Regions from separate parts of the Brevibacillus sp. AG162 genome, predicted to be linked through region 1. Evidence: riboswitches for the same ligand, from Rfam matches in the RefSeq annotation. Region 1 holds a riboswitch; each other region holds the start of a gene.
The links. A riboswitch is a leader RNA that binds a small molecule or an ion and turns the genes downstream of it on or off. The one in region 1 is predicted to bind cyclic di-AMP.

Region 1 (5,186 bases):
GAACACCAGAGGTTAGGGGACCAAGCGAGATACCAATCGCCGGAAGCCCGTAAAAGAGAAAGTACAGCTGCACGAGAAGCGGCGTGCTGCGGACAAATTCGATAAATGCCGCGGAAGACCAGGAGAGCACTCGCCTTTTCGACCTGCGCCCGAAGGCAAGTACCAAGCCCCCGACCATGGCTAGGACAAAACCGGCCAGCGTCGCCACAATCGTCGTTTGGATCGCTTGCAAAATTTCAGGAAGGATACTCCACGTAAAAGACCAGCTCCACATTTTTCTTACGCCCTCCCTGCATGAAAGCGCCTTTCAAGCCACCGCATCGCAAGTGTCAGTGGATACGCCATGAGAAAGTACATAACCAAAATCACAAAGAATATTTCAAATGTTCTGGACGAGTCAGTTGTACGCAATATCATGCCCTGGAACGTCAAATCCGCAAGAGTAATCAATGAAATCAGGGATGTACCCTTCAAAAGTTCAATCAACAGATTTCCGAATGCAGGAAGCATCATGACGAGGGCTTGCGGCAAGATGACCAGCTTCATTCGTTGCCATGCTGTCATATTCAAGGCAATCGCCGCTTCGGTCTGTCCTTTTGGAATCGCCTGAATGGAGCTGCGCACAACCTCTGATCCATAAGCGCCGTAGTTGAGTCCCAGCGCAATGACTCCCGCAGCCAGAGGCGGTAGTTCGATCTCCAACAGCGGCAAAGCGTAAAATAACCAGAACAATTGCACTAAAAGAGAGGTCCCGCGAAATAACTCTACGTAAACCGTACTCACAATACGAATGCCGCTCCATCGGCTGAGACGTCCAAACCCTGCCAGAAATGCAACAAACAGAGCGACAAGCACCGACAAGACTGTCACCTGGAGAGTGGTTCCAGCTCCTTTTGCCAATAACGGCAGAAGATCACTCATAGCTTCTCCCTCCACTACTGCTGCAAAAGCTCATTCGCTGTCATATCACCCGGCAGCTCCTGCTCAGTAAAACCGAAAGGCTTCAAAATTTCCAACAGTTCCCCTGATTCTTTCAGCTTTTGCAACTCCTCATTGTAGGCTTTCACGAACGCTTCATCCTCTTTGCGGAAGGCCGCTGCCCCATAACCGCGTACGCTCTTCCCTTCAATTTCCGGTTGGACAAAATCCATCACACGCTCCAGCTGGTCGTCTTTGGCGCTCTCAAGCATGGCTTGCAGGGATGGACCTGTCATCGTTATGGCATCCGCTCTTCCTGCCTGCAAAGCGGCTATGGCAGAAGGTTGATCAGGAACAAGCACCATCTGTTCCTTTTTCACTCCCGATTTTTCGAGATACTCCGTTTCGATGCCGCCGCTCATCACCGCTACTTTTGCCTGCGGCTTAGCCGCAATGTCTTTGTAGCTTTTAAGACCGAGCGGATTGCCCTTCTTCACTGCGAGAGCCTCCCCGATGCTGTATTCAGGGTTTGCAAACGCAACCTCTTGTGCCCGTTTTGGAGTGATGTACATACCGGCCGTGATGATGTCAAATCGCTTCGCCTTCAGTCCGGGAATCAGGGAGCCGAACTCGGTAAGCACGCCATTCATCTCATTGATTCCCATCCGTTTCAGGATCACTCGCGCCACCTCGACCGCTTCTCCCGTCAGCTTTCCATCTGGACTGGCATAGGCGTACGGCTTTTCATTGGCGAAGCCTACCGTGACAAACCCCTGGCTCTTGGCTTTTTTTAGCGTATCCTGGCCTGATTCAGTGGTATTCCCGCCTGCTACTTGCTGGGCTTCCTGTGTTCCCGCGCCGCATCCTCCTAACAGCAAGACACACGTCAGGATCGCCATAGCCCCCCATCTCGCTATGCTAGTCTTTGTCATTCCTCTTGCCCCTCTCTTTTATGAGAAATGGTAGAAAAAAAGTCGGCACATCGCTTCCGCTTCAGGAGGGCCATCCCTGACGGAAAAGCAAAATGCGCCGACTGATTTCTCTAAATACGCATGCCAAATATCACGGGAAGAGCCAACCATCTCCTCAATGGACATGGGCGCCCGATACTTGCATCAAAAAGATGACATGCAACTGATGTAAGATTACTCTGCTTTAGCCGACGAGGTTAGCTGACGGGTAGGATGGCAGTTTTGCACCCCTTCTGTTTGCACAGAATTAACCCCGGATAGATGGTTCCCCCGCTTCCGCCATGAGCGGAACTAGGCCCTTATTTGGTTGAGGTTGGTATCTTGTTCTCCTCTCACGAATCATTATGGTTAACTTGGGGGTTATGGTAACATAACTGTCTTTACTAGCTCACCCCGCATATTCCCTTATTTTCAGCCCTCACTCCCTCTCAGATGAAGTTACCCCTGATTACCAGTCGTATCCAAAGATATCCTTCCATATTCTGTCTCGTCCATTCACATTAAACATAATTAGATTAGTCATTTGTAAAAAAGAAAGGCGAACAAACGGCACCTTCCTTTTTCCTCTTTTATTTATCTACGGTGTCCCTGACGCTTACGCAGTAAGACTCCCGTTTCATTTTTTAATGAATTGGTTACTTATTTGAAATGTGCATACAAGCCAGTTATCCATTCGTATTTTTCACTGAAGGTTTCTTTAGCACTGGTTCACTCCTTATGAAAGTTATTGCGACCATGACTTCTTTCCACTCTGCGAATTATAGGGGGTAGTGAGATTAAGTAGCCGATTAATCAACATCCAAATCATTTGCAAACCATCTGCTTTTGTAAAAATCACCGGAACACAGGCACAATTGAACGAAATCTTTGTTGCCACTTCTTCTACTTCTTCTATACATCTACGGGTGACACGAGCGGCTCACTTGTACAACAACATCAGGATCATCAAGTGCTAGAATGCGGTTGGCCTGTAGTCCATGAGCAAGGAAAGCACCTGAGATGGAACGCAATGACAGGATGTCCAGCCAGTCGAGCAGCTGCATAGGCGTCTGTGGCAGCGGCACAAGCCAAATGAATACCCAGTAATTCCTTCTTTCCTCGTCCTATTTCTCCATGCTTCACGATTAGAAACTGTCCTTCGATTAACTTCCTCTACCTTTTTATCTATGCAGCTAGTAAGGAAACCGTAAATTGTATTAACAATCATAATTGTGTGGGTGCAGCTGTCTTGCCGTATCCTTAATCGATGGAGAGAATGATCTTTCCATGTGCTTTATGATTGATGATTTGTTCATGTGCTTTTTTGGCATCCTCAAGGGCCAATACTTCTCCGATCTCCGGATGTAAAATCCCGGTTTGGAGGAACGCCTCAACAGCATGTAGACTCTCCTCGTACTCGTCGGGCAGCGCGTTCCAAAGAGCTAGCCCTAAAATATCTGCTTCTTTCATCATCACCAATCTCGGATTGATTTCAATACTGCCCCGATTTCCAACTACAACGACACGGCCATAAGGTGCGAGTATTTTTAGATCAGTCTCCAAATTCACATTTGCCAAAAACTCGATGATTACATCGGGTCCTCTTTCTTGTGTCAAAGACATGATTTTCTCCATTGAATCTTCCGTGATGTGATCGAGCACGTGTGTAGCTCCTGAAGCTTTCACCAAAGCTTTTCCCTCTTCTGTACTCGCCGTTCCGATCACGGTCGTCCCTAAGCCTTTTGCCATTTGAACAGCCAATAATCCAACACCGCCGCTTGCCCCGTGTATCAGAACAGTCTCGCCTGGCTTAATTTTCGCCCTGTGAAATAGTGCCCGGTAGGCAGTAAGTGCTGGAATGCCAAGAGACGCCCCTGTTTCATAGGAAATTGACTCCGGCAAGCGATGGACCGCTTTTGCATCACAAACTACCTTTTGTGCATACGTACCAGTATTCCGCTTTGCCAGTAGAGCGGCGACGAATACGCGATCTCCCACTTTGAGATGCGTTACTCCCTCACCTGTTGCATCAATCACACCGGCGCCATCAAATCCAGGGGTATATGGCAGCTCCGGAATATAAAAGGAGTACGTCCCAGTGCGAATATACGTTTCATTTGGGTTTACACCTGCTGCATATAGTTTGACACGTACTTCATAAGGAGCTGGGATCGGTTCGTTTAGTTCCGCGTACTGCAAGACTTCGGGTCCACCAAACTCTACTATTTGAATAGCTTTCATTTGTATTCCTCCCATTTGTATTCCTCCCATTCATACAAGGATGTAATGGTCGATCACTTCTCAGGTTCTATCGATGTATAAAACCACCACGCGATAAGCTAGCGTGGTGGTCATACAGAAATCTATTCTACTAGATTGTTCACGGCTTCTTTTCCATACGGTTTTGCCATCATTCGTTCCCACAACGGGATAAACTGTTTGATTAATGGTCCAATCGCCAAAGCCGTCACCAGTGTCCCAACCGATACAGGACCTCCGAGTAAAAAACCTAACACTGTCACTGTGCATTCAATTCCGATTCTGGCTTTGCCGATGTCCCAACCCATTCGTTCATGTAGGGCCAACATGAAGCTGTCGCGTGGTCCAGCCCCTAGACGTGGCGAGATGTACATTCCTGTACCGAAAGTATAGATGAGCAAACCCGCGGCGAAAAAAACGACTCGCTCCATGACTGTCTCTCCGATGGGAACCCATTTCAGCCACATGAATAAGTCGATAAACAGCCCGAAGAAGATCATGTTCAAAAACATGCCCACGGTAGGCTTTATTTTACCAATGACATAGGATGCGAAAATAATGCTCGCACCCATGATTTGTGACCACATGCCGATCGTTAATCCAAATGTCTTTTGCAATCCGATATGCAGGGTATCCCACGGGGCAACACCCACATTGGCTTCGATCATCGTGGCAATTCCAAATCCCATGACGGCCAATCCAAGCATAAACACACTATACCGAACGATAAGTGGATGAAGCAACAGCTTCCTGTGCATGATTTTCCCCCTTTTGGGGGTGTTCAACCCCCTCATTCATTGCCCTCTTTCGTTACAACAAGGGGGAGATTGAGCGAATGCTACGCATCCTTTTGTATCAACAACTGCCAAGACTTGACCAAGCATACGATCACCTACTTTCCTACCGTGTAAATGATATGGGTTCATGATCTACCATTAGGGGGAAATGGCTTCATGTAATCGTTTGCCCTGATTATCAATCAAGTCACATATTTTGTCTACAACTTAAACCATTGAATTCCAGCTTGATATTATGCTGAGTTTGTCGAACTCAAAAAAG
Region 2 (5,186 bases), on a different contig from region 1:
TGAAGCCATTCCTGGTTTCGGTATCCGGGCAACCGTCTCTGGCAAAGAAGTACTCGTCGGTACCCGCCGCTTGCTGGAAAAACATCAAATTTCGTACCAAGCAGTATCTGATACCATGCTGGAACTGGAGCGCTCTGGTAAAACAGCGATGCTCGCAGTCGTCGAAGGCAAGCTCGCTGGCTTGATTGCCGTAGCGGATACGATCAAACCAACCTCCAAGCAAGCTGTTCAGCGCATGAAAGCAATGGGATTGACTGTGATCATGATGACCGGTGACAACCGTCAAACTGCCGAGGCCATTGCCCGTGAAGCAGGAATCGATCACGTCATCGCAGAAGTCCTGCCCGAAGGCAAAGCCGCAGAAGTGAAAAAACTGCAAGAACAAGGCAAAAAAGTCGCGATGGTCGGCGATGGTATCAACGATGCTCCTGCACTCGCTACCGCTGACGTCGGAATGGCAATCGGTACAGGTACAGATGTGGCGATGGAAGCAGCCGATATTACCCTGATGCGCGGCGAACTGACCAGTGTCGCAGACGCCATCGAGATGAGCAAACTCACCATCCGCAACATCAAGCAAAACCTGTTCTGGGCATTGGCCTACAACACCTTGGGCATCCCGATTGCCGCAATCGGCTTCCTCGCTCCATGGCTTGCCGGTGCCGCAATGGCCTTCAGCTCCGTATCCGTTGTACTCAACGCACTGAGACTGCAACGAGTAAAGCTGTAACAACAGTAACAAGCGGCTTTGTCCGCCTTACCTATACAATTATCATTTAAGGAGAGATTGATCATGACAAATATCACATTGAACGTAGAAGGCATGTCTTGCAACAAATGCGTAGCGCGCATCGAGAACACATTGAAAGAACTGGGTGCTGAAGGCAAAGTGAACCTGGCTGAAAAAAAGGTTGAGGTTTCCTACAACGAGAGCGACTTGACTCTCGATGCAGTAAAAGAAGCAATCGAAGACCAAGGCTACGACGTCGTATAATCATCGTGTCTTTGAAAAGCAAAGCTCCTGCCTGATTCAATGAGGCGGGAGCTTTTTGCTTTCGTGGTAGGAAGTGGCTGTAGTGGAGGGGAAGAAGCCCATTTCCAGTCTACGCTTCGGCCTACGCCCCGCAAGGGGTTAGACTGTCCGCTCCGAAATGAATGTCGGGAGCGCTTCAAAAGTAGAGTTTCGAAGATGTATTCGCAGAGGTTGAAGCTGAAAACCCCCGCCATTCATTTCTCCGCTTGGTTGGGCTCCAGAAGCGCTAGGACTGGAAATGTTCTTCTTCCCACGCTGCTTTTTTCTTCATCTTGAAAACAGCATTCAAGCGGTCTTTAAAAAGCATGTAGACTCCCAACAGCTCGTAGAGGAAACAGGAGAAATAAGCGAAGATCTTTGGACGCGGTTTCTCTTTTTTTCACGGAGCCGGGCATCCCATGCTCCCGTGCAGGGGTTCCAAGAATCTGAGCGTTTTCTCCTGTTTCCTCCCCACCACAACAGCGAGTATAACGCACTAATCTTTCAATCGAATAAGCAACGAACAGCTAATCCAATCCGACTCATAAAGAAAAACAGAATCGAGTTAAAACTGTGCTAAACGAACGTTCACAATAACTGGAAGCGAGCGTATAATTCAAATCACAATCACCATTCAAATAAGAAACAACACATACGGCCTAGTTCCGAGATTCTCGGAAGCGGGGGAACCAATCTTTTGGGGTTAATCCTGAGTGATCAGGAGGGATGAGAAAATGTCTTCTCTGCCATCCTACCCGTCAGCTAACCTCGTCGGCCAAAGCAGGGAAGGTCATGGATGGATAAAGTCTAGGCATATAATACGCAATAAGGAGATTCCTTGCGGGCGTGTGATAGGCCGATGCAGGCTTTTTCTTTAGGACCTTTGTTCTGGAGAAGAATCATGTATCGGCCTATTTTTTATGGAAATACCGACGAGCAGCTTACGCGATACAGACGAAGGGAATGGTGTGGATCGCTGGGAGGCAGTCGGTAAGACATAAACCGCTGACAATCGAAATCAGGAAGACAGAGTACAGGGAGTCCTGAAAATGGACGCCAGGTATTACGTAAGCCTGCGGATTTTCAACACAAGTAAAAATCAAGCGTACCTGCTTGGTTTTGCTGGAGTGTGGAAACTTCGCGGGCTTTTTTCATTCACGAAAAAAACGAAAGATGGGGGATACCATGCCCAAAATGAAAGTCCATCAACTGACAAAAGTGTTCGGCAAGCAGCCCGAGTTAGCCTTGAAGCTGCTGGCAGAAGGACGAACGAAAGAACAAATTTACAAGCAAACCGGCCAGTCCATCGGTGTCAATCAGGTCAGCTTTGAAGTCGAGGAAGGTGAAATCTTCGTCATCATGGGCCTGTCCGGCAGCGGCAAGTCAACGTTAATTCGACTGTGTAATCGACTGATTGACCCAACGAGCGGAAGCATCGAGATCGATGGCGAAGAGATCGTGGACATGAAGGCGACAGCCTTGCGCGAGGTTCGGAGGAAGAAGCTCGGGATGGTTTTCCAAAATTTCGCCCTGTTTCCGCAGCGAACGGTACGGGAAAACGTCGAGTTTGGATTGGAGATTCAACAAGTACCGCCCGGGCTCCGGCAAGAAAAAGCACGGGAAGCGCTTGCGCTCGTTGGATTAACCGAGTGGGAAAACGCGTACCCGGATCAATTGAGTGGAGGGATGCGCCAGCGGGTCGGATTGGCGCGGGCGTTGGCTAATAATCCAGATATTCTCTTGATGGACGAAGCGTTCAGTGCACTGGACCCGCTCATTCGAAAAGACATGCAGGATGAACTGCTGGAGCTTCAGATGACGATGAAAAAGACGATCCTGTTCATTACACATGACTTGCACGAGGCGTTGCGGCTGGGCGATCGGATTGCCTTTATGAAGGACGGACAGATCATTCAGATCGGCCGCCCGGAAGAAATCATGGCAGACCCAGCGGATGAGTTCGTACGGAAGTTCGTCGAGGATGCCGACCTGTCCAGGGTGCTCGTTGCTGAAAATGTGATGAAACGGGCAGAAGCAATTACGCCTGACAAAGGGGCGCGAGTAGCGCTGCAACTCATGATGGATAACGGCGTGTCCAGCTTGTACGTCGTGGACAAAAAGCGTACACTGCTCGGCTTGATTACGGCGTATGACGTATCACTCGCGATCGGTACGGGAGATTCGCTGGAGACGATCATGAATACCGATCTCCCTACCGTTTCGCCTGACGCACGTCTGCACAGTTTGTTCCCGATGATGGCAGACCTGCACGTCCCGATTGCGGTAGTGGGCGAGCAGCAGCGTTTGTTGGGTGTCATCGTAAAAGGAGCGGTGTTGGGCGGGCTGGTAGGCAAAGTCAATGTCCAAGAGCACCAGAGAGCAGAGGTGATGAGTGATGGACGTCGTGCCTAAGCTGCCGATTGGCGAATGGATGGAAGGGTTCGTGGAGGTGCTGGGCCAGTACAAAGGGGTATTGTTTGATCCGGTGTCTATCGTCATTTCCACGATGGTGACTTACTGTTCCACGGTTTTGGCAGAGATACCTTCGCTGATCCTCATCTTGCTGCTAGGGGGCGCCACATGGGTTTTTGCAGGAAAAGCATCCATGGTCTTTACGGTTATCGGACTTTCTCTCATTCACAACTTGGGGTACTGGGATGAAACGATCGAGACATTGGGACTCGTCCTCACTGCCACCATGATTTCGATCGCCATCGGGATTCCGGTGGGCATTCATTGCGCGAGACACGATACGTTTCGCAATCTGGTCACGCCAGTACTTGATTTGATGCAGACGATGCCAGCGTTCGTTTACTTGATTCCCGCGATCTTTTTCTTCGGCTTGGGCGAGGTGCCGGGAGTCATTGCCTCCGTTATTTTTGCTTTGCCGCCAATCGTGCGACTCACGAACTTAGGCATACGTCAGGTCCCAGAGGAAATGGAGGAAGCGGCGGACGCCTTTGGCGCAACCGGGTGGCAAAAGCTCGTGAAAGTGCAACTGCCGTATGCGAAATCGACGATCTTGGCGGGCGTCAATCAGTGCATCATGCTCGCCCTGTCGATGGTGGTCATAGCGGCTATGATCGGGGCGAAAGGCTTGGGTGCAGACGTATATCGCGCCGTTTCGCAAGTGGATATAGGAAGAGGATTCGAGGCGGGGCTATCCATCGTGATCATCGCTATCGTCTTGGATCGGCTTACTCAACATGCAGGAAAAAAGGAGAGAAACACATGATGAACAAAAAGGTTCCAGCTTTACTGGCAGTGATGATGGGAGCGACGGCTTGGCTCGCAGGCTGCTCTAGTCCAAACACAAACACACAAATACCGACAGCAACGGTGATCGGTCCAATTTCTTCTGAGACATCGGACAACGCGTTGGGAGAAAAGCTCGACTACAAAATCATCGGAATCGATGCAGGAGCAGGCTCGATGGTGAAGACAGAGGAAGTCATGAATCTATATGGCTTGGATAAATGGCAGCTTGTCGAAGGCTCAGATGCAGCAATGACAGCAGCTTTGATCAAGGCGTATGAAGCGAAGGAACCGATTATCATTACGGGCTGGACGCCCCATTGGATGTTTAAAAAGATGGATTTGAAATATTTGGCGGACCCGAAGAACGGCTTTGGCGGAGCGGAACAAATCCATACCATCGTGCGAAAAGGGCTGAAAGAGGATCTGCCTGCTGCCTATCAATTTCTGGATAAGTTCTGGTGGGAGCCAGCCGACATGGAGTCGGTCATGGTCCAAATGATTGACGGAAAAGATCCGGAAGTGGCTGCTGCGGAATGGGTAAAAAACAACGAAGCCAAAGTAGCGAAATGGGTGGCGGGCATCCAGCCTGTCCAAAAAGAGAAGCTGACTCTCGCGTATGTAGCATGGGATTCTGAAATTGCCAGCACACACGTCGTAGAGCATGTGCTGGAGCAGAAGCTGGGGTATGAAGTCGAAGTGAGTCAGGTTCAGACTGGACCGATGTGGGCAGGAGTTGCCATTGGGGATGTAGATGGGATGGTTGCGGCTTGGCTGCCGTCTACAGATACGAGCTATTTAAAAAAATTTGGTGGGCAAATCGAGGATTTGGGTCCGAATCTCGACGGAACCAAAATCGGACTCGTGGTTCCTTCGTACATGAACATCTCGTCCATTGAGGATCTCCAATAAGGAAAGG
Region 3 (5,186 bases), on a different contig from region 1:
GTAGTATCCAGCGAACGAACAAAGCGAGTAGAACCAATCCCACCAGACTAATGCTTCCGTAAATAAACCAAAGCATCATGGAAACCCCTGTTGTCGCCATCATGTCGTAATCATCTGTATAGAAATAAACAACGATCTCCCCTGTACGCGGTGGCTCCTGCTGAAAATGGTACTCAGCTACGACTTTGAGGTCACTTTGCTTGGAAGAATCGCCACGGTTTGATGAGGAGGGAGAAGGCATTTTCAAATTATAGGCGCGTGATGTTTTGCTGTAGATGGTGTTTCCATTGGCATCCTTCACGAGCATGCGATACATCACGTCGTCTGGCAACTGCTTTTCAAGCTCCAAGCGTTCGATTGGGTCCTTGAAATTACTGACGAGAAGCAGTTGATTGAGCATGACCTTCTCTGCGGCTTCCTTCTCAGCCTGGTACTGATTATGACGATCATTTTTGAGTTGACCGACAATAATGTCTTGAAAAACAAATTTGAACAACAAGATGTTGAGTGTGATCAAGGCAATGAAGGAGAGAAAAATTTTATTGCGCAAGCTCATTTAAAGCTTCTCCCCGATAAATACGTAGCCTGTCCCCCATTGAGTTTTAATGAACTGACGCTCTGTTTCCAGCTTTTCACGGAGGTTTTTGATATGGACGGTCACTGTATTGAGCGAGCCATAACCATATCCCCAGACACGGTCATAGATTTGCTCTCTTGTAAAGACGATGCCCGCGTTTTCTGCGAGGAAGGTGAGCAGTTGAAATTCTTTTGTAGAGAGCTCTATTTTTTGATTGCATACATAAACGGAATACGTTTCTTTATGAATTTCCAGGTCCTTGAATTTTAAAACCGTAATCGGAGAGGAAGCTGTTTCTTTCTCAGGCTGCTCTTCGGTATGCTTGCGAATGCGCTCATAGCGGCGCAGGTGAGCACGAATGCGAGCGAGCAGCTCTTCTGTATCAAAAGGCTTCGTGATGTAGTCGTCTGCGCCGATTTCGAAGCCGACTACCTTATCTACCGCTTTTCCTTTTGCACTGAGAAACAGTATAGGCAAATCCCACTCACGGCGAATTTGAGAGCAGAGCTCGTAGCCACTCATGTTGGGCATCATAATATCCAAAAGGATCAGGTTGGGCCGCTCTCCTTGGCTGAGCAGCGAGAGTGCATCTTCTCCGCTTTCTGCGGAAGAAACGGTGAAGCCCTCGTTCTCCAAAATGTCTTCTAGCAGTTCAATAATCTCCAGATTGTCATCGACAATTAAAATGTGATCTTTCACCGGAACAACCCCCAGTTACTTCTATTAATAAGGAATGCCATTCAAAGAATGGGTCTTGTCTATCATAACATGCTTTGACCTGATCAGGGGAAGAAACCCCGTAAGTTATTAAGTTGTTCTAATATGTGAGGGCACCTCTTTAGACCAGGTACTAAATTTCGTCAGAAAAAGCCAGAGACGATGTGTCCCTGGCTTTTATTATTTTGCCGAACGACTATTTTTGAGCTGGTTTTTCCGGCAACGATGCAGCTTGCACCGCTTTTTCCTTTTTCGGAGTTTCTGCTTTCGCTAGAACAGGAACGCTGAGACGCTTGGCGCCTACATAACGCTTGCTCCAGTAGTATGGATCGTTCAACTTGGTGTTGACGACTCCACGACCAGATTCCGAGTGCACGAATGTGCCGTCTCCAATGTAGATACCCACGTGAGAAATGCTGCGACCGTTCGTATTGAAGAACACGAGATCGCCTGGCTGCAAATCTTTTCTGGCTACCTCTGTACCTAATTCGTACTGAGAAGCAGAATTGTGAGGCAGGTCTACACCTAACGCATCAAATACGTAGCGCGTGAAACCGGAGCAGTCAAAGCCCTTTTTGGACGAGCCGGAAGATTTGTAAGGGGTACCGTACAAGTTGCTGACTACTTCACTCAGAGTATTCTCCTCAGCAGCTTGTGCAGCGCCTGCCCCCATAGCAAGCAATCCAGCCATAAATAAAGATAAAACCACCTTGCGCAAAAGAAACTGCTCCCTTCGTGAGCCTACGAGGTTAGCTGAAGGGTTCGGTCGAAAGGACGCCCTAGGCTGCTAGGAGTAGCAACCATTCACCCCAAAAACATGGTTCCCCCGTTTCCGCCAAGCGGAATTCGGCTATTTTTCGATGTTTTTTTACACGCACTCTTACGAAGATTCTACGCCAATCCTTTTTTTCCTTCTTTTTCATCTGCTCGTTCACATATTCGTCACATAAATGCCGTCAAATGCTGTAACGTTTTCGTTCGACAGTGCAAGCCGCCTTTCGACGCAGGCTTGTTCTGCCTTACGGGACAGCTCGTCCGATTAGGGCAGGAAATTGTCTCCGTCCAAGGACGGAGGGAAAAACCAACCGCACGCCCGTTATGGGAAGCCTATACCGAGGGCTACAATAAGGGCATAACGTTCCACAAGCACCACATGCAAAACGAATGGAGGTAAGCGAGTAATGAGCGAACGGTCTGGCAAAGTTCTACTCGGGCTGGTTCTGCTGCTAGTCGGTGGGTTGGTTCTTCTAGATCTGGTGGGTATCGATATCGGAGACTTGCTCGGGTTCATCATTCCCGGCGTGATTATGATATACGGTGCCAAAAAGATTATGGGACAAACCGGTTCACGCTTTTGGGGAATCCTAGTCTTCCTATTCGGGTTCCTGATGTTGATTGGCAAGCTTGACCTACTGTTTCACGCGCTTCTGGCTATTGGGGTGATTTATCTGGGATATCGCTTACTGCGTCCCAGCCAAGAACCTAAACAAGCGCCACCTGCTTGGGAGCGTGAATGGGCCCAAAAAGTATTAAAGGAAGATACGCTAGACGCTTGGGAGAGAAACGTAACCAAACGGTCATGACCGTTTTGGTAACCGTAATAACACTGTGTCGCAAGAGTCTTTTGGATGAACAATATGATGTGATATGATGAGGAGGAAAAAATAATGAGTATCTTTAAACGTTTGCGTGACCTGACAGTAGCTTCGGTGAATGATGCATTGGATTCAATGGAAGATCCGGTAGTGATGCTGAATCAATATATGCGTGACATGGAAGTAGAAATCGGACAAGTTGAAGTAGCGGTTGCCCGTCAGGTTGCACTGGAAAAGAAATTCCGTCAGCAATTGGACGAAGCCAATGCTCTGATCGAAAAACGCGATCGACAAGTCAAGCTCGCCTTGACTGAGGGAGAAGACGAGTTGGCTCGTCGAGCACTCGCTGACAAGAAGCAGTACGAGGGACGTGCAGCGGAATACGAAGCTCTCTACCTGTCGGCATCCGAGGCAGCTACGCAAATGCGCGAGAAGCTGGCTGAGCTGAAGGAAGAGTTCTATAAAATGCGTGCGAAAAGGTTCACACTGATGGCACGTGCACAAGTAGCTCGTACACAAAAGCAAGTCAATCAAGCAGTTGTCGGTATCGGCAATCAGTCCGCAGGCCGTGGCTTCGCCCGCATGGAAGAAAAAGTCATGCGCATGGAAGCAGAAGCGCAAATGAGTGGGCAATGGCGCCAAACGAACCGCGCTTGGGAGAACGCTTTGTCTGATCTGGAAAAGGATGATCTCGATGCAGAACTTGCCAGCATCAAAGCATCCATTAAAGAAGCAAAAACACCAGTAGCCAAACCAGTACAATCCTAATTCGACAGGAACTGGGGGACTAGGTGTAGAATAGATTGTGTCAATTCGGCAGCCTGTGTACATCAGGCTGCTTTTCCCCTAGGAGGTACGATTCTTGCAGGACTTCTTGGTCTTTTTGCGACGGTTTATCGCTGAGCCTGGACGCGTCGGTAGTATAATCCCCAGCTCTCGTTTTTTATGTGAGCAAATGTTGAAAAGCGTCGATTGGGCTTCAACCGATGTGATCCTGGAGCTGGGACCTGGTACAGGGGCATTTACCCAAACGATCTATCAGCGCTTGCGTCCCGGCACACAGTACGTGCTTGTGGAACGAGATTCCCATTTTCGCTCTATGCTTCAATCACGTTTTCCCGATCTTCCTATCAGGGAGGAAGCGACTAAACTTAGGTCTTACTTGGAGGAGCAGAACCTTGAAGGTGCAGATGTCATTGTCTCAGGTCTGCCATTCGCCAATTTTCCACAAGAGCAGCGGGCAGCAATTCTGGACGAAGTTCAATCTGTACTGAAGCCAGGGGGCCTATTTATTACATTCCAATATTCGCTACAACTCCAAGCTGAGTTGCAGGGTCGTTTTCCCTGGGTTAAGATCGACTTTACCCTGTTGAACATTCCGCCTGCATTCATCTATACATGTCGTAATGGTCAAAGTGAAAACGATCAGCATGGGGCGTGAGAGAGGAGACTTTTGTGAAACTGTCCCGTTTGCACAAAATGGTGGCTGGTATCCTGATTATTTTTACAGGAATCGGCCTTTTGTTAGATAGTTTGGGTATCATTTCGTTCGGTCTGTTTGATCTGTGGCCGATGGTGCTTATTTATTTCGGCCTTCGTTTGTGGGGGCAGAAAAATCGGATTGGCGGAGGGATTCTATTCTCCCTGGGGACCATCATCATGATGGACATGTGGTTTGGTGTCGGGATTGATGATTTATTCCAGTTTGCTGTGCCAATCGTGTTTATTTATTTCGGGTTTCAGTTGATTCGGGGCAAGAACAGCAAACGAGATCAACGTGTCAATCAACCATTGGGCGATAGGGGGACCCCATCTGCTGCGGAGACGATTGTGACAAGTGAGGCGAGTGTTCCGAGTGACGTGAAGGTTTCAACAGAGGAACGCCCTTGGCTAGACAGCTGGCACAACTGGAAGCATGTTGGTGGCAAAATTCCTCATCACGAAAGAATGACTTCTTCACCTGATGACACGTTGCCAAAAGATTCCCGCAGTTCTCTGATTGGAGATTATCACCTGACCTCGGGGCGTTTTGAACTGAATCACTTGCATGTCTGGCATGGAATCGGGGACGTTGTGATTGATCTTTCCCGGGCAGTGTTGATGCGGGATGAGGCGCTTCTTGTCGTAGAGGGCTGGGTAGGCGATGTGACGATTTATGTGCCTGTCGATCTTCCTGTATCGGTAACGGCAGGGTTGAGTATTGGAGACCTGGAGGTGCTAAGCCACCGTCAGGGAGGTATCAATCGCAGTGTTAAGATCCGTTCTGATCAGTATGATGAAGCATTGCAAAAAGTAAA

Region 2: it holds a riboswitch for cyclic di-AMP, as region 1 does, so the genes downstream of both, FB479_RS26670 (quaternary amine ABC transporter ATP-binding protein) here and ehuB (ectoine/hydroxyectoine ABC transporter substrate-binding protein EhuB) in region 1, are expected to answer to the same signal.
Region 3: it holds a riboswitch for cyclic di-AMP, as region 1 does, so the genes downstream of both, FB479_RS23125 (C40 family peptidase) here and ehuB (ectoine/hydroxyectoine ABC transporter substrate-binding protein EhuB) in region 1, are expected to answer to the same signal.

The regions. Positions count from the first base shown of each region.
Region 1 is NZ_VFNO01000010.1:66,905-72,090, reverse strand. Features, by position in the region: gene ehuD (ectoine/hydroxyectoine ABC transporter permease subunit EhuD) at 1-274, opposite strand, end outside; gene ehuC (ectoine/hydroxyectoine ABC transporter permease subunit EhuC) at 280-921, opposite strand; gene ehuB (ectoine/hydroxyectoine ABC transporter substrate-binding protein EhuB) at 936-1,850, opposite strand; cyclic di-AMP (ydaO/yuaA leader) riboswitch at 2,062-2,197, opposite strand; partial or broken gene FB479_RS31050 (biotin-independent malonate decarboxylase subunit gamma) at 2,752-2,981, opposite strand; gene FB479_RS24245 (NADPH:quinone reductase) at 3,129-4,109, opposite strand; gene FB479_RS24240 (YczE/YyaS/YitT family protein) at 4,232-4,885, opposite strand; gene FB479_RS24235 (D-alanyl-D-alanine carboxypeptidase family protein) at 5,178-5,186, opposite strand, start outside.
Region 2 is NZ_VFNO01000012.1:155,734-160,919, reverse strand. Features, by position in the region: gene FB479_RS26685 (heavy metal translocating P-type ATPase) at 1-730, shown strand, start outside; gene FB479_RS26680 (copper ion binding protein) at 794-994, shown strand; cyclic di-AMP (ydaO/yuaA leader) riboswitch at 1,659-1,805, shown strand; gene FB479_RS26670 (quaternary amine ABC transporter ATP-binding protein) at 2,198-3,424, shown strand; gene FB479_RS26665 (ABC transporter permease) at 3,408-4,247, shown strand; gene FB479_RS26660 (glycine betaine ABC transporter substrate-binding protein) at 4,244-5,179, shown strand.
Region 3 is NZ_VFNO01000009.1:57,982-63,167, reverse strand. Features, by position in the region: gene FB479_RS23135 (sensor histidine kinase) at 1-556, opposite strand, end outside; gene FB479_RS23130 (response regulator transcription factor) at 557-1,276, opposite strand; gene FB479_RS23125 (C40 family peptidase) at 1,491-2,012, opposite strand; cyclic di-AMP (ydaO/yuaA leader) riboswitch at 2,017-2,156, opposite strand; gene FB479_RS23120 (LiaF transmembrane domain-containing protein) at 2,476-2,877, shown strand; gene FB479_RS23115 (PspA/IM30 family protein) at 2,962-3,657, shown strand; gene FB479_RS23110 (class I SAM-dependent methyltransferase) at 3,752-4,330, shown strand; gene liaF (cell wall-active antibiotics response protein LiaF) at 4,345-5,186, shown strand, end outside.